One region of the Alkalibacterium putridalgicola genome, then DNA from elsewhere that is predicted to be linked to it. Evidence: a T-box and tRNA genes for the amino acid it is inferred to sense, from the RefSeq annotation. Region 1 holds a T-box; the other holds one or more tRNA genes.
The links. A T-box is a leader RNA that pairs with one kind of tRNA and senses whether it is charged. The one in region 1 lies ahead of thrS (threonine--tRNA ligase), so its partner is inferred to be a tRNA-Thr.

Region 1 (8,761 bases):
ATGCGGATATCTTCGATTTTACCTTTTCTGACATTCATCTTCACTTCCACTGTCCCTACAGATAGACGTTCGCTGCGCTCCATATCAAATGCAGGTGACTTGCCGTAATTCCAATTCCAGTTAGCTGTATATTCAGCAGCAAACGCATCGATTTTTTTCCAGTCTTCTTCTGTCAGGACGTACTCCTTCACATTTTCTTTGGAATCTGTATCGTAGATATGCAGAAGCAGCTGTTCTCTGAAATCCTTGGCATTCATATACTGATATGAATCATCAAGGAAGGGTTTGATGTTCGTCACACGGCTGCGGATGGATTTTATACCTTTTGATTCCAGCTTATGCTTTTTGGGTTTCAGTGCTTTAACGACTGCCTCGATTTGAGAATCAAACATCAAGGTTCCATGCGCAGTCATTCTACCATTCTTGGAATACATGGCATTACCGGAGAATTTTTTCCCATCTATGATCAGATCATTTCTACCTTTTAATTCAGCCCCTTCTACCCCCATCTGGTGCAGAGCATCTATCACTGGCGATGTGAACTTTTTAAAGTCCCGGAAAGAATTACCATCATCTTCAGTAATGAAGCAGAAACATAAGACGCCCATGTCATGATACACGGCCCCGCCTCCGGAAAATCGACGGACAACATCTACTCCGTTCTCTTCCACATAAGCTGTATTGACTTCTTCATATGTGTTCTGGTTTCTTCCTATAATGATCGAATTGTCATTGATATAAAAGAGCAATATCGGTTCATCCAGTTTCACTTCATTGAGCAGATAATACTCTATAGCTAAATTTAATTTAGGATCGTGTATTTCCTTACCGTCACGTTCATTCTTAACATAATACATCCATATCTCTCCTCTTAAATAGTTACTGTCATATCTTTTTGTGCCAGTTGTACAGACACATCCGGTGCTTCTTCCCTTGCCTCTGCGACCAGCTGGTTCAGATCGCCTTTTTGCGGCAAATGAGTAAGCATCAGGTTCTGCACTCCGGCCCGAGCTGCAATTCTGCCACATTCTTTAGCCGTCATGTGGACAGAATGGTTTTCCATCCCTCTGAAGAAATTGCTGTCTGCAAGGAGTAAGTCAGCCTTTGTTGAAAAGGCTATAAAATCTTTTTTATAACCTGAATCAGCTGTGAACACTAATGCTTTACCTGTTTTTTCCTCCGTGATCCGAAAAGCATAGCAGGGTACAGGGTGAATCGTTTTCATATGTTCTATTTTAAATGGTCCGATCGTCAGCTCTGGTTCTTTTGTATAAGCAATTCCCTGACTGACATTTTCAAATGTCATTTTTGCAAAACTATCTTTATCTTCATCGTGACAATATATTGGCAGCAGATGGGGTTTATTCCCATGCTCGTCTTTTTTTAGTAATCGTGTGAACTGCAGAACACCCAGATCAGCAATATGGTCATGATGATAATGAGAGATCAGAACAGCATCCAGTTTTATAGGATCGACATATTTTTCCAAGGCAAGCAGACTTCCACTGCCGGCATCTAAGAGAAGATGAAATCCCTCTGATTCAATTAGGTAAGCACTCGTCCCTACGCCTTTGGTAGGATAACCACCATAGTAACCCAGCACTGTTAACTTCATAATATTGTCCCTTCTTTCCTTTATCTCTATTACTAGAATACGTTTCAGCATAAAAAAAAACAACTAAATCTCTTTTTCTTACAGAGAATTAGTTGTTTTTTTTCCATTCAACTCAATATCACGCTATAAAAATACTATATTGTTTTTTTAAGGTGTTCGAGAGCCTGTTGGCTGACTTCGTTCGCTTGAGCTATACAGTTATTGATTCCAAATCCTTTGATTCCATTCCCGGCCAAATATAGACCAGGATATTTTTCACTCAAAAACTCGAACAAGTTCTTTCTTTTTTCTTCGTGTGTCAATGTAAACTGAGGAATAGCATTCGGCCAGCGCTTAATTATCTTGTAGTTGGGTTCACTATCGATTTTTAACATGCTGGACACATCTTGGATGATTTCTTCTTCTATTTGCTTGTTACTTAAAGACATCATGACCCCGTCTACGCTACGCCCGAAGTAAATCCCCAAAAGCTCTTCGTCCTTATCTTTAAAATGGTTCCATTTTCTATTCAGCCACACAATGCTTTGAATATATGAATTATTCCTTCTGACAGACAGGACCCCGTTGCCTTTAGGCGGATTCTTCAAGGAACCTTTTGGAAAGCTGAGCAGCAAAAAACCCACGGACCCCATCTTGATTTCTTTGAAGTAATCACTTAACTCGATGTCTATGAACAGTTCATTATAAGATCCAGGATCCGTTGCCACAACGAGGGAATCTACTCTCAACTGCTCTTTCTTATTTATATCAAGGATGTACGTATTGTTGATACTTCTTTTTATTTCAGTGACCTTTTTGGAAAATCTTATTTTCCCGCTTACTTTATCGGTCAATTCTCTGGTCAGTGTTTCCAGTCCCTCTTTGAATGTAGCATACATACCATCTCTATCACGCATGTCAGGGTGGTTCTCCAGAACTTTTGTCCAGGTTCCGTATTCCTGTTCCAGTTCTACGATGGGTTCATTGAATCCATGGATCCCGATCTCATCAATATCACTTGTATAGATTTTAGCAAAGTACGGTTCGGCTGCATATTCAGCCATTTCTTCCCCGATACGTTGTGCGAGGTACTCTTTGGTTGTGATTTCTTCATTCGCTTCTTTTCCGGAAAAATATGTATTCCTTAAAAAATCCAATTTCCCTTGGAATGAAATCAAGTCAAGCTTCCATATATCTGTCCGCCTGACGGGAATCCCTTTATACGTAGGACAATCGAAGTTATACAACTTATTGAAAGCATACACATCTTGTTTGCCATTCTGACTTAACTCTATTTCATCCTTGAGGCCTAATTCTTTAATCAGTTCCATTGCTTCAGGTAGCCGTGTATCGATCGACTCGGCTCCTAAATCAATAAACTCTTCTCCAAACTTCATGGTATACAGTTTTCCTCCAGAACGGATGGATGATTCTAAAACGATTATTTCCACAGGTAGCTCTTCCTTATCGACCTGCTGCTGTAAGCGATACGCAATAGTGAGGCCGGTCACTCCGCTCCCAATAATGGCGATTCGTTTTTTGTTTTTGTCCATTCGTCATACCTCACATACTATAATGATATTTTTACGATTCTACTTCATTACTAAAATCAATCCAGGCTTTCTTTATCTTATCTTAGAGCATTTGATTCTAAGAGGATTTTGAAAAGCACTTATAATTGAAGCAATCTTTTCTATTATACCATGAAGCAGATAAAATACATTAAAGTTATTTTACTATACGGTTAACATTATATTAATAAAAAACCATATGACTTTGAGCATTCGATGCTCAAAATCATATGGTCCAGTTTTATTATTTGTTTAATGCGTCTTTAGCTTGATCTGTCAATGATGTGAATGCTGCTGCATCGTTGATCGCCAAGTCAGCCAGCATTTTACGGTTCATATCGATGCCTGCAACTTTTAGTCCGTGCATGAATTTAGAGTAGCTCAAACCATTCATACGTGCCGCTGCATTGATACGTGCAATCCATAATTTACGGAAATTACGTTTGTTTTGCTTACGGTCTCTGTAAGAATACATATATGATTTCATTACTTGCTGTTTTGCAACTTTGAACAAGCGATGTTTTGCACCATAATATCCTTTAGCTAATTTTAATACGCGATTACGGCGTCTGCGAGTGACGACTCCACCTTTTACTCGTGCCATTGTTTTTCCTCCTTCAATACAATCCTAGAAATCTAAATTTTTATTTCATGTAAGCTAATTGCTGTTTGATGCGTTTGTAATCACTGTCTGAAACCATAGCAGATTTACGTAATTTACGTTTTTGTTTCTGCGTTTTGTTCGCAAACATATGGCTACGTTTTGCGTGACTTCTTTTTAGTTTTCCAGAACCTGTTCTTTTGAAACGTTTTGCTGATCCTCTATGCGTTTTTTGCTTAGGCATTATACTTTTCCTCCAATACTCTTCTCTAAAATTTTAAGCAGAATCATAAAGTGATGATTCTATTGCTTATTACTTCTCACTTTTCGGTGCGAGCATCAAGAACATGCTGCGGCCATCCATTTTAGCTTTAGATTCAACTTGTGAAATATCAGATGTTTCTTCCGCCATACGTTCTAATACTTCACGTCCAATTTCCTTATGAGTAATAGCTCGACCTCTAAAACGAATAGAAACTTTTACTTTATCGCCTTTATCCAAGAATTTACGAGCGTTACGCAATTTAGTGTTGAAATCGTGGTCATCAATGGTTGGGCTCAAACGAATCTCTTTAACATTGACGATTTTCTGATTTTTTCTTGCTTCACGTTCTTTTTTCTGTTGTTCATAGCGATATTTTCCGTAATCCATTATACGAGCCACTGGGGGTTTAGCATTAGGAGAAACAAGAACCAGGTCCATACTGGCATCTTCTGCTAATCTCAATGCTTCGTTACGTGAAATGACTCCTATCTGTTCACCGTCTTTACCTATCAACCGTACCTCATTAGCGCGAATACGATCGTTGACAATCATGTCTTTAGCTATGGTGGTCACCTCCAAAGTATTTGCGAGAAAAACACAGAAAAAGACGACATTTCTATTAGCTATAGAAATCCCGCCTTATCTCCGCATAAAAACACAAGTCATTGCGTTTAATTATATATACGTTCATATCTGCCCAGAGATTTGCATCACTTAGGCGAGAAGCGGGGGCTTCTGCTTTGTTTTCTCAACTTTCTAATAATACCATCAATGATCTGTGTTGTCAAATCATTATTTAACTCTTCATTTTTTACCTTCTGTTTTCAGTTTCTCAATGAATGCATCCAATGCGACAGTCTCTGTTTTCTTCTCACCATAACTACGTACAGCAATCGTGCCCTCTTCCATCTCATTGTCACCAATGACAAGCTGATAAGGGACCTTGAGTGTCTGAGCTTCTCTTATTTTATAACCCATTTTCTCATTACGCATATCTACTTCCACACGCAGACCTTGTAATGACAATTTTTCCTGCAGGTCTTTGGCATAGTCGCCGTGGATATCCAGATTAACAGGAATGATTTTAGCCTGGACTGGTGCCAGCCAAGTAGGGAATGCCCCTTTGTAACGTTCGATCAGGTAAGCCACAAAACGTTCCATTGTCGAAACGATCCCTCTGTGGATAACGACTGGACGGTGATTGTCCTGGCCATCTTCCCCGACATATGTCAGATCAAAGCGTTCAGGGAGCAGGAAGTCCAGCTGAACGGTGGACAATGTTTCTTCTGTGCCTAAAGCTGTTTTCACCTGTACATCGAGTTTAGGACCGTAAAAGGCAGCTTCTCCCATGGCTTCAAAGTATTCCAGACCCATTTCGTCCAGAGTATCTTTCAGCATGGATTCTGCTTTCAGCCACATGGCATCGTCGTCGAAATACTTTTCAGTATTCTCAGGATCACGATAACTCAGGCGGAAACGATAGTCCGTTATATCGAAATCTTCGTATACAGCCAGCATCAAATTGACCACACGTCTGAATTCTTCCTTGATCTGATCTGGACGGACAAAGACATGCGCATCGTTCAGGGTCATTTCACGTACTCGCTGCAGACCGGATAGCGCCCCACTCTTTTCATAACGGTGCATCTGACCAAGTTCGGCAATTCGGATAGGCAAGTCTCGGTAACTGCGAACATCATTTTTAAAGACCATCATGTGATGTGGACAGTTCATTGGACGCAGGACAAGCATTTCTCCATCACCCATGTCCATCGGCGGAAACATGTCTTCATGATAGTGATCCCAGTGACCTGATTTTTTATAGAAATCCACGTTGGCCATAATCGGTGTGTAGACATGTTCATATCCAAGATTGATTTCTTTATCTGTAATGTACCGCTCGATGATACGTCTGATCGTTGCCCCTTTAGGCAGCCAGAAAGGCAGACCAGAACCGACTTCCGGATTGAGCATAAACAGGTCCAGCTCTTTACCCAGTTTGCGGTGGTCTCTCTGCTTCGCTTCTTCACGCATCTTCAGATATTCTTTCAGTGCTTTTTTATCAAAAAAGGCAGTACCGTAGACGCGCTGCATCATTTTATTATCTGAATTACCTCTCCAGTAGGCGCCTGCCAGAGAAAGAAGTTTAAAGACCTGGATCCGTCCCGTCGACGGAACATGCACCCCACGGCAGAGATCGGCAAACTCACCTTGTACGTAAATCGAGATGACTTCATCTTCCGGCAAGTCATTGATCAGTTCCGTTTTATATGGATCATTTTTAAAAAATTCTAATGCCTCTTCCCTGCTGATTTCTTTTCTTACGATAGGAAGATTCTCTTTGACGATTGCCATCATTTCATCTTCGATCTTACCTAAATCTTCGTCTGTGATCGGTTCGCTCGTATCTGTATCATAGTAAAAACCATTCTCGATAGCTGGACCTACGCCAAATTTCGCATCCGGATACAGGCGCTTGATGGCCTGGGCCATCAGATGAGCTGTTGAATGGCGAAGGACTGACAAGGCATCTTCATGATCTTGTGTGATGATCTCGAGCATCCCGTCTTCGTCTAAAGAACGGCTGAAGTCTATGAGTTCACCATTCCATTTGGCGGCCAGCCCCTTCTTTTCTAAAGACTTGGCAATACTCCCGGCTATATCTTTCGGTGTTGAGCCCTGTTCCACTTCTTTAACTGTACCGTCAGGCAGTGTGACATTGATTTGTTCGACCATTTTTATTCCTCCTTATATATAAAAAACGTCCCATTGAATAAGTTTACCTCATTCAATGGGACGTCAGAATCATACGCGGTTCCACCCAAAATTTATAGAAAAGTACACGTGTACTTTCTATCTTCATTACTCGATAACGCTGAGGCTGCGACTATTTTTACTCAGGATTCAAAATAGTACTCGAAAGGGGTCTGCGGCAGTTAGTCTTAAGAATGTCCCAGCAGTCATTCTCTCTCTGAAAAGCTATGCTGTCACAGCTGTCTTTCTCTTCGTTTTATTGTAATGATCGTATCATAAGTTCATTCGTTTTACAATACTCCCACCCTATTTATGTCTTCTGTTTTCTCCGGACATCTCTACTTCTTCAGCCAGGAATCTGATTCTTTCCATGATACGCTTCGCCTTCAGCGGTTCGTTTTCTCCACGCTGTGAAAAAGTCAGGTGTTCGTTTTCCAGCTGATCCATATCAAAATTAGACGTGAAGAAAGTCGGGAGTTCCTGCTGCATACGGTATTGAAGGATGACACCAAGGATATCATCTCTGATCCACGAAGACATGGAGTCTGCTCCAATATCATCGATCATCAGGATCTTTGCTCGCTTGAAACTGTCCAGTTTGTCTTCCGTTGTGTTTTTTCCTATCGAATTTTTCATTTCCACAGCGAACGTTGGGAAGTGTACGATCGTCGATGGGTGTCCCTCTTCGGATAGTTCATGAGCGATGGCTCCCAGCAGGTATGTTTTCCCTACACCGAATGCTCCGTGTAAATACAAGCCTTTGTGAAAAGCCTTGGGATTATTAATATATGATGAAATAAACATCATCGCTTTTTCTACAGCCGCCTGTCTTTTTTTCGTTACTTCAAAGGATTCAAAAGAAGCTGTTTTTAAGTCTTTGGGCATGAATACAGAGTTTATTCGATTCATGATCCTCTCTTTTGAGCGCCTGCTGATCAGTTCAGGTGTCGGTTCATACGTTACATCGATTCGATGATTGTTCAGGATAAGCTTTGGCTCATACCCTGGAGCAAGACCTCCGCTCATGTTTTCTGCTTTCTGCTTTTCAGAAACGAATTCATAAAGTTTGGAGGCACTTCTTTCGATCGCTGTTTTATCCAGAAGCTCTTTATTTGCTGCCAGGAATTCACGGACGTCAGGATCGGTGAATACCTGATTTTTCATGATATCTCTGTAAGTCTGATTCAGTTTGCTGGCATCCATCATCTTTTCCAGTTGACTTTTGAGACTTTCCATTATTGGTCACCACTTTTCTGTTTTCGGATTCTTCTCAATTTTTCTCTGAAGGCTTCTTCTTCTTCTGTGCTTAGTTTTTCATCAGTCTGCTGAGCTTCCTTAGCCCATGAGGGTAAGGTTTCTTTTCTACTGCTGGCAGAAGATTTATAGCCCGATTTGTAGCTGGTCTTAGGCCGGGATTGTTTCTGACTGCTTTTATCCCGGACCGAATCGTATAATTCCTTCACTTTCAGCATAGCCTCTTCGGGCGAACTCACTTTATTCTGAGCCCAGTCATTGGCAATTTTACTGGCTAGATTTTTCTCCAGCATCGGAGCGTTTTTCACGACCAGTATATAATTCATCAATATATTGATCACAGCTGTGGATAACGGGGCCTGTTCGACCAGTTCCTTCAACAGCCACGTTTCATTTGACGTGACATAACCGCCTTTTTGCTGTTTGATGGATTTCAAGTATGCATAGGGCTGTGTCTTTTCAGCATGTAAGACGACTTCGATTTCTTCCCTTTTAAATCCTTTCGCTTGCAGTTCCTGCGCTCTTCTCCCGTCATCCAGGCTTCCTTGAGAAGATGATTTAAGTTGTTTCGATTTACCTAAAAAATGATTATGGATAATGCGGGTCAGATTTTTTTCACTGACTTCTCCAGAAGTAATATCTGCCGATTCCATGACGAATTTCTGCATATCCAGTTCATTGATAGCGTAGATCGAATGAAAGGTCTCGATCAGTTTTTTGAT
Region 2 (8,761 bases), 900 kb from region 1:
ACGGAACAGGTCAGTTCCCTAAATTCAAGGAAGATGTATTCCAAATCAAAAATCACCCGCTGACACTGATCCCGACAGCAGAAGTGCCTTTGACGAACTACTATCAGAATGAGATCCTTGAAGAGAAAGACCTGCCCAAATACTTTACGGCTCTGTCTCCGTCATTCCGTTCAGAAGCCGGAAGTGCCGGCAGAGATACGCGCGGACTGATCCGACTGCATCAGTTCAATAAAGTAGAAATGGTCAAGTTTGCCAAGCCGGAAGAGTCCTATGATGAACTTGAGAAAATGACCAATAACGCTGAAGCGATCCTCAAGAGGCTAGGTCTTCCTTACCGCGTCGTGCTGCTTTCAACAGGTGATACCGGCTTTGCAGCAGCGAAAACCTATGATCTGGAAGTTTGGATCCCGGCTCAGGACACCTATAGAGAAATCAGCTCATGTTCAAACACAGAAGATTTCCAGGCGCGAAGAGCTATGATTAGATACAGAAAAGAATCAGATGGTAAAATAGAATATGTACACACCTTGAACGGCTCGGGATTGGCTGTAGGTCGAACAGTTGCAGCCATCATGGAAAACTATCAGCAGGCTGACGGCAGCATCAAAATACCGGAAGCTCTCGTACCGTATATGGGTGGCGTTACCGAAATCCGTTAAGTCAACCCAAGGAACAGCAGTAAAGGAGAATGTAAATGGTTAATGAACAAAGAGCAATATTCGCGGGTGGTTGTTTCTGGTGTATGGTCCAGCCTTTTGATTCATTACCAGGTATCATTTCGATCACTTCAGGCTACACAGGCGGACATGTTGAAAAACCTACCTACCGGCAAGTGACCAGCGGGCGGACAGGTCATACGGAAGCGGTGGAAATCGTTTATGATCCGGACAAGATCTCTTACAGGGAACTGGTAGAAATTTACTGGCGACAAACAGACCCAACCGATGCGGGCGGGCAGTTTGCGGACAGAGGCGACTCCTATAGACCGGTTATTTTCTATTTGAATACGCATCAAAAAGAAGTGGCTGAAGAATCAAAAAGAGAATTAGAACAAAGCGGAAAATTTGATGATCCGATCCTCACTCAGATAGAAGAAGCCGAACCGTTCTATCCGGCTGAAGATTATCATCAGGATTATTACAAGAAAGAATCAGCTCATTACAAAAGGTATAGTGTAGGTTCCGGGAGAGCCGGGTTTATAAGTAGACACTGGGGAAATTAAATAAGAAAACCATAAGATAACACCTTCTTTGTCGATTATTTTTAAAAATATTAAAAATATAGTTGACAAAGAAGGAATATCTTTGTATGATATAAGAGTTGCTGAAGTAATTGTTTCAGCAATTCAAAAAATATAATGTATAGTGATAATGGCGAGAAGGACCCACCTGTTTCCATTTCGAACACAGTAGTTAAGCTTCTCAGCGCCGAGGATAGTGAAGGGTTTCCCTTTGTGAAAGCAGGACATTGCTATGCAGTATATTCGGAGGTTTAGCTCAGTTGGGAGAGCATCTGCCTTACAAGCAGAGGGTCAGCGGTTCGAGCCCGTTAACCTCCATTGCCTTTAGAGCCGTTAGCTCAGTTGGTAGAGCATCTGACTTTTAATCAGAGGGTCGCTGGTTCGAGCCCAGCACGGCTCATATATATAAAGTTAAACCTTTATATATGCGGATGTGGCGGAATTGGCAGACGCACTAGATTTAGGATCTAGCGCTTCACGGCGTGGGGGTTCAAGTCCCTCCATCCGCATTGCTTCATATTAATTTATCAAGCCGGCTTAGCTCAGTTGGTAGAGCAACTGATTTGTAATCAGTGGGTCGAGGGTTCAACTCCTTTAGCCGGCACTTGTTTTGCGGAAGTAGTTCAGTGGTAGAACATCACCTTGCCAAGGTGGGGGTCGCGGGTTCGAATCCCGTCTTCCGCTTTCCAATTTCATATTGGTCTCAATACAGCTCCAGGCCGGGGTGGCGGAATTGGTAGACGCACAGGACTTAAAATCCTGCGGAGAGTTTTCTCCGTGCCGGTTCGACTCCGGCCCTCGGCATCATCTATGATCAATAGATAACGCACCCTTAGCTCAATTGGATAGAGTACCTGACTACGAATCAGGCGGTTAGAGGTTCAAGTCCTCTAGGGTGCATGTAACAAAAAAGCGCGGGAAGTAGCTCAGCTTGGTAGAGCACCTGGTTTGGGACCAGGGGGTCGCAGGTTCGAATCCTGTCTTCCCGATGTATTAAAATGGCGGTGTAGCTCAGCTGGCTAGAGCGTACGGTTCATACCCGTGAGGTCGTGGGTTCGATTCCCTCCGCCGCTATAAATAATGCTGATTAACGGACCTTTAGCTCAGTTGGTTAGAGCAAACGGCTCATAACCGTTCGGTCGCAGGTTCGAGTCCTGCAAGGTCCATATTAATCATTTACTATTATCGCGGGGTAGAGCAGTTGGCAGCTCGTCGGGCTCATAACCCGGAGGTCGCAGGTTCGAGTCCTGCCTCCGCAATTGCCATGGCTGTAGTTGCTTTAGCTACGTACAGACATGGTATACGGCAAGCTTCAGCTTGTCGTATCTCATTAATGAGTTTGTTGCTTCTTTAGAAGCTTACAAGCATGGTACACTCGAGCGTAAGACTGCAGTGTGTCTGAATCAAATCATTTCAACTGGTCCCGTAGTGTAGCGGTTATCACGCCTGCCTGTCACGCAGGAGATCGCGGGTTCGATTCCCGTCGGGACCGTTTAAAAAGTTATGCGGGTGTAGTTTAGTGGTAAAACCCCAGCCTTCCAAGCTGATGTCGGGAGTTCGATTCTCCTCACCCGCTTTATACAAAATGTATAAGAATTTTTAGGGCCTATAGCTCAGTCCGGTTAGAGCGCACGCCTGATAAGCGTGAGGTCGGTGGTTCGAGTCCACTTAGGCCCATAGAAACAAATAAAAGGCCCCTTGGTCAAGCGGTTAAGACACCGCCCTTTCACGGCGGTAACACGGGTTCGAATCCCGTAGGGGTCATGATGCAGCACAAAATGTGTTGTTTAATAGTATAACGGAGGATTACCCAAGTCCGGCTTAAGGGAACGGTCTTGAAAACCGTCAGGCGTGTCAAAGCGCGCGTGGGTTCGAATCCCACATCCTCCTCTTTTATTATCGCGGGGTAGAGCAGTTGGCAGCTCGTCGGGCTCATAACCCGGAGGTCGCAGGTTCGAGTCCTGCCTCCGCAATTGCCATGGCTGTAGTTGCTTTAGCTGCGTACAGACATGGTATACGCAAGCTTCAGCTTGCCGTATCTCATTAATGAGATTGTTGCTTCTTTAGAAGCTTACAAGCATGGTACACTCAGTCGTAAGACTGCAGTGTGTCTGAATCAAATCATTTCAACTGGTCCCGTAGTGTAGCGGTTATCACGCCTGCCTGTCACGCAGGAGATCGCGGGTTCGATTCCCGTCGGGACCGTCGCTTTATGATTACTCTTTGGCGCAGTAGCTCAGTTGGTAGAGCAACGGATTGAAGCTCCGTGTGTCGGCAGTTCGACTCTGTCCTGCGCCATTCAACTTAATATTCTGGAGGGATAGCGAAGTGGCCAAACGCAGCGGACTGTAAATCCGTTCCTTCGGGTTCGTAGGTTCAAATCCTACTCCCTCCATTAGTTAGGGGTATAGTTTAATGGTAAAACTATGGTCTCCAAAACCATCGATGTGGGTTCGATTCCTACTACCCCTGTTTCAATAAATTGAATAATGAATACTTTAGTTATTTGTGCTATACTATTTATTGGAAATGGTAATATGGCGACTGTGGCGAAGTGGTTAACGCACCGGGTTGTGGTCTCGGCATGCGTGGGTTCGAACCCCATCAGTCGCCCTTTTATTGGGCTATAGCCAAGCGGTAAGGCAGCAGGTTTTGATCCTGTCATTCCTAGGTTCGAATCCTAGTAGCCCAGTTAAATTTAATAATGGCGGTATAGCCAAGTGGTAAGGCAGAGGTCTGCAAAACCTTCATCACCGGTTCAAATCCGGTTACCGCCTTATCTTCATTTGAAATAATGCCGGCGTGGCGGAATTGGTAGACGCGCTGGACTCAAAATCCAGTGCCCATTAGGGCGTGCCGGTTCGACTCCGGCCGCCGGTATAAATCACGAAAAAGCTGATATGTCTCTTTATAGAGATGTATCAGCTTTTTGTTGTTCCTGGAAGTGTCAGTTGGATGAGGGTATGATGCCTATGACTAAAAGAGTCATATTTGATTATGGTAAAATCGTTATGTGAGGAGCAGACGACAACAGGATAGTATTGAAGACTGGATAGTACCTTTATCACGAAAACAGGAAAAGTTGTTCCTCTGCGGGGTGGTAATGTTCTTCTGTTTAGTGATCGGTAAGCTAACAGGTGACTAAATCAATAAGATCATGGTTAGTAAATGAAAGGCGATGGGAGACCAGGATGTTCCCCGGGATAAGCGCAGCGTTCCGTAACTGTATTTTGATATTGAAAAGTGGATAAACGAGTTATGATGGGCGCCTCTAGCTGGTGCGTTAAAGCAAGATCCTTATATGCAAATAGCCTTTTATTGTAATAGAGGAACTGTACTGTGACATGCGAATGATGTCAGATCATACTGGAACATCCATTAGATGAGTAAAAAAAGTCTGTAAATATGTATAGACCAAGAAGTGTGGCTTAAGCCAAGTAGGAGTAAAAGAGAAGTTAGTGCTGTGGATAAAAGAAGTGAAATGTACCGGAAAACTTGAAAGGAGATCATGGAATGAAGATTGTAGCAGTGCTGGGGGATTTTTATCATAAGGAATCTCTGTTGAAAAACGCTCTTTCTGATGCTGTCAGAGAAATAGAGGGTATTGAATTAGTGTATGCCAGTCGTCTGGAGCTAGTGGATAAGTTAAGAGAAAAACCGGACTTGGTGATAGTAGCCTCAGAGAACAGGCTGGATCCAGAAAGAGATCCAGATAAGAAATGGTTAACTGAATCTGTAGAGCGTCAAATCATCGACTATGTAAAACAAGGCGGAAACTGGTTCGCCTGGCATTCAGGTCTGGCAGGGTATGAAGAAAATAAGGGTTATGTCAGTATGCTGGGTGGATGTTTCACACATCACCCTGATGATCATCTAAAGGTAAGATATGACTATAAAAACGATCACGTATTAAGTCATGAAAAAGCGTCGTTTGCTATAATGGACGAACATTATTTTATTGAAAGGGTCGAGAAGAATACTTATTTTTTAGAATCTCTATCAACCTATGGGGTTTCCGACGCAGGATGGACAAGAAGTTATGGTAAAGGGAAAATCTGCTGCTACATTCCGGCACATAACGAGGAAGGCTTGATGAACGTATCTGTACAAAGAGACCTAAGTACTGTTATTAGATGGTTTAAATAAGGTGAAGAACCTTCTATAGTAACTAGGCAGGAACATGAAAGAGTGTATCGTTATATCTCGTGATCATGATATATGGAAGAATTTTAATGGAGAATCGTTGACAAGTGGGTGTTTTAGCCTGTACAAGGAATACATCAGAATAAAAAATCAATAAAATAGAATAAAAGCATTGACGTGTAAAGCAAATACTGGTATAGTTATTTGTGTTGCTGATTTAAAGCGACGCAGTGCTTTTTAGATCGTCAGATCACTCAGTCAAATGAGTGAAAAAGAATTTCGAAAAGTTCTTGACAATCCAAGCGAAAGCCTGTAATATTATATGAGTTGACACGAAACGTCGTCAACGTCTGAATGAATGAGATCTTTGAAAACTGAACAAAGTAAAACAACCAAATGTGCAGGGGTCTTCGATCCGATTTATCGGATCAGGACAACACAAACGAGTTAACATGTTTAACTCACACTATTTAAATTGAGCTATTTCAAACTACCAAAATGAGAGTTTGATCCTGGCTCAGGACGAACGCTGGCGGCATGCCTAATACATGCAAGTCGAACGATGAAGCACTCTGCTTGCAGAGTGCGGAAGAGTGGCGAACGGGTGAGTAACACGTGGGGAACCTGCCCATAAGAGGGGGATAACATCCGGAAACGGGTGCTAATACCGCATAGGTGATCATAGCGCATGCTTAGATCATTAAAGATGGCTTCGGCTATCGCTTATGGATGGCCCCGCGGCGTATTAGCTAGTTGGTAAGGTAATGGCTTACCAAGGCAGTGATACGTAGCCGACCTGAGAGGGTGATCGGCCACACTGGGACTGAGACACGGCCCAGACTCCTACGGGAGGCAGCAGTAGGGAATCTTCCACAATGGGCGAAAGCCTGATGGAGCAATGCCGCGTGAGTGAAGAAGGTCTTCGGATCGTAAAGCTCTGTTGTTAGAGAAGAACAAGAGGTGTAGTAACTGGCACCTCCTTGACGGTATCTAACCAGAAAGTCACGGCTAACTACGTGCCAGCAGCCGCGGTAATACGTAGGTGACAAGCGTTGTCCGGATTTATTGGGCGTAAAGCGAGCGCAGGCGGTCTTTTAAGTCTGATGTGAAAGCCCACGGCTCAACCGTGGATGGTCATTGGAAACTGGAAGACTTGAATGCAGAAGAGGAAAGTGGAATTCCATGTGTAGCGGTGAAATGCGTAGATATATGGAGGAACACCAGTGGCGAAGGCGACTTTCTGGTCTGTAATTGACGCTGAGGCTCGAAAGCGTGGGGAGCGAACAGGATTAGATACCCTGGTAGTCCACGCCGTAAACGATGAGTGCTAAGTGTTGGAGGGTTTCCGCCCTTCAGTGCTGGAGCTAACGCATTAAGCACTCCGCCTGGGGAGTACGGCCGCAAGGCTGAAACTCAAAGGAATTGACGGGGACCCGCACAAGCGGTGGAGCATGTGGTTTAATTCGAAGCAACGCGAAGAACCTTACCAGATCTTGACATCCTCTGACCACCCAGGAAACTGGGCTTTCCCTTCGGGGACAGAGTGACAGGTGGTGCATGGTTGTCGTCAGCTCGTGTCGTGAGATGTTGGGTTAAGTCCCGTAACGAGCGCAACCCTTATTGTTAGTTGCCAGCATTCAGTTGGGCACTCTAGCGAGACTGCCGGTGATAAACCGGAGGAAGGCGGGGATGACGTCAAATCATCATGCCCCTTATGATCTGGGCTACACACGTGCTACAATGGATGGTACAACGAGTTGCGAGACCGCGAGGTTTAGCTAATCTCCTAAAGCCATTCTCAGTTCGGATTGCAGGCTGCAACTCGCCTGCATGAAGCTGGAATCGCTAGTAATCGCGAATCAGAACGTCGCGGTGAATACGTTCCCGGGTCTTGTACACACCGCCCGTCACACCACGAGAGTTTGTAACACCCGAAGTCGGTAGGGTAACCCTTTATTGGGAGCCAGCCGCCGAAGGTGGGATGGATGATTGGGGTGAAGTCGTAACAAGGTAGCCGTATCGGAAGGTGCGGCTGGATCACCTCCTTTCTAAGGATATTGCCATTAGGGCAAACGGAACCTTGCACAGGTTGCTTTTACTTTGTTTAGTTTTGAGGGATACTTTTCCTTCAGACTTTGTTCTTTGAAAACTAGATAGTTGATTTTATAACAAACACAAATGTTAAGAAACAACACCGAGAAATAGAAATTGAGAACAGTTTTGTTTTAAGACGAAACTCTCATCGCTATAATTACCCTTAACCGTCAGGTTAAGTGAATAAGGGCGCACGGTGGATGCCTTGGCACTAGGAGCCGATGAAGGACGGGACGAACACCGATATGCTTCGGGGAGCTGTAAGTAAGCTTTGATCCGGAGATTTCCGAATGGGGGAACCCATCACTTTTCATCAAGTGATATATCCATAGTGAATACATAGCTATGGATAAGGTAGACGTGGGGAACTGAAACATCTCAGTACCTGCAGGAAGAGAAAGCAAAATGCGATTCCCTGAGTAGCGGCGAGCGAAACGGGAAGAGGCCAAACCAGAAGGCTTGCCTTCTGGGGTTGTAGGACTGGCGACATGGACAAGCGAGAATAGCAGAAATAACTGGAAAGTTATGCGAGACAGGGTGAAAGCCCCGTATGCGACATTCAACCTTGCCTAGCCGGGATCCTGAGTACGGCGGAACACGAGAAATTCCGTCGGAATCCGGGAGGACCATCTCCCAAGCCTAAATACTCCCTAGTGACCGATAGTGAACCAGTACCGTGAGGGAAAGGTGAAAAGAACCCCGGAAGGGGAGTGAAACAGCACCTGAAACCGTGTGCTTACAAGTAGTCAGAGCCCGTTAATGGGTGATGGCGTACCTTTTGTAGAATGGACCGGCGAGTGACGATGTCATGCAAGGTTAAACCGAAGAGGTGGAGCCGCAGCGAAAGCGAGTCTGAATAGGGCGTAGAGTATGCCGTCGTCGACCCGAAACCAAGTGACCTACCCATGTCCAGGGTGAAGGTGCAGTGAAATGCACTGGAGGCCCGAACCCAAGTATGTTGAAAAATGCTGGGATGAGGTGTGGGTAGCGGAGAAATTCCAATCGAACTTGGAGATAGCTGGTTCTCTCCGAAATAGCTTTAGGGCTAGCCTCGGATAATATGCATCGTGGAGGTAGAGCGACTGTTTGGACTAGGGGCCCTTATCGGGTTACCGAATCCTGATAAACTCCGAATGCCACAGATGTAGATCCGGGAGTCACACTGCGAGTGATAAGATCCGTAGTGGAAAGGGAAACAGCCCAGACCGTCGGCTAAGGTCCCCAAATTCTTGTTAAGTGGAAAAGGATGTGGGGCTGCTTAGACAACTAGGATGTTGGCTTAGA

Region 2: it encodes a tRNA-Thr, which carries the amino acid that the T-box ahead of thrS (threonine--tRNA ligase) is inferred to sense. The anticodon was not compared.

What each region holds. Positions count from the first base shown of each region.
Region 1 is NZ_CP162615.1:1,754,341-1,763,101, forward strand. It holds gene AB4027_RS08310 (lipoate--protein ligase) at 1-857, opposite strand, end outside; gene AB4027_RS08315 (MBL fold metallo-hydrolase) at 872-1,615, opposite strand; gene hemG (protoporphyrinogen oxidase) at 1,750-3,147, opposite strand; gene rplT (50S ribosomal protein L20) at 3,410-3,769, opposite strand; gene rpmI (50S ribosomal protein L35) at 3,810-4,010, opposite strand; gene infC (translation initiation factor IF-3) at 4,080-4,583, opposite strand; gene thrS (threonine--tRNA ligase) at 4,836-6,767, opposite strand; T-box leader at 6,821-7,046, opposite strand; gene dnaI (primosomal protein DnaI) at 7,092-8,021, opposite strand; gene AB4027_RS08350 (replication initiation and membrane attachment family protein) at 8,021-8,761, opposite strand, start outside.
Region 2 is NZ_CP162615.1:140,745-149,505, forward strand. It holds gene serS (serine--tRNA ligase) at 1-659, shown strand, start outside; gene msrA (peptide-methionine (S)-S-oxide reductase MsrA) at 695-1,222, shown strand; rRNA gene rrf (5S ribosomal RNA) at 1,361-1,476, shown strand; tRNA gene AB4027_RS00670 (tRNA-Val) at 1,486-1,558, shown strand; tRNA gene AB4027_RS00675 (tRNA-Lys) at 1,568-1,640, shown strand; tRNA gene AB4027_RS00680 (tRNA-Leu) at 1,668-1,749, shown strand; tRNA gene AB4027_RS00685 (tRNA-Thr) at 1,772-1,844, shown strand; tRNA gene AB4027_RS00690 (tRNA-Gly) at 1,853-1,924, shown strand; tRNA gene AB4027_RS00695 (tRNA-Leu) at 1,959-2,044, shown strand; tRNA gene AB4027_RS00700 (tRNA-Arg) at 2,067-2,140, shown strand; tRNA gene AB4027_RS00705 (tRNA-Pro) at 2,156-2,229, shown strand; tRNA gene AB4027_RS00710 (tRNA-Met) at 2,241-2,314, shown strand; tRNA gene AB4027_RS00715 (tRNA-Ile) at 2,333-2,406, shown strand; tRNA gene AB4027_RS00720 (tRNA-Met) at 2,427-2,499, shown strand; tRNA gene AB4027_RS00725 (tRNA-Asp) at 2,660-2,732, shown strand; tRNA gene AB4027_RS00730 (tRNA-Gly) at 2,746-2,816, shown strand; tRNA gene AB4027_RS00735 (tRNA-Ile) at 2,843-2,917, shown strand; tRNA gene AB4027_RS00740 (tRNA-Glu) at 2,933-3,004, shown strand; tRNA gene AB4027_RS00745 (tRNA-Ser) at 3,041-3,130, shown strand; tRNA gene AB4027_RS00750 (tRNA-Met) at 3,141-3,213, shown strand; tRNA gene AB4027_RS00755 (tRNA-Asp) at 3,373-3,445, shown strand; tRNA gene AB4027_RS00760 (tRNA-Phe) at 3,466-3,538, shown strand; tRNA gene AB4027_RS00765 (tRNA-Tyr) at 3,555-3,635, shown strand; tRNA gene AB4027_RS00770 (tRNA-Trp) at 3,642-3,712, shown strand; tRNA gene AB4027_RS00775 (tRNA-His) at 3,781-3,853, shown strand; tRNA gene AB4027_RS00780 (tRNA-Gln) at 3,861-3,932, shown strand; tRNA gene AB4027_RS00785 (tRNA-Cys) at 3,947-4,017, shown strand; tRNA gene AB4027_RS00790 (tRNA-Leu) at 4,037-4,120, shown strand; gene AB4027_RS00795 (ThuA domain-containing protein) at 4,754-5,386, shown strand; rRNA gene AB4027_RS00800 (16S ribosomal RNA) at 5,878-7,431, shown strand; rRNA gene AB4027_RS00805 (23S ribosomal RNA) at 7,651-8,761, shown strand, end outside.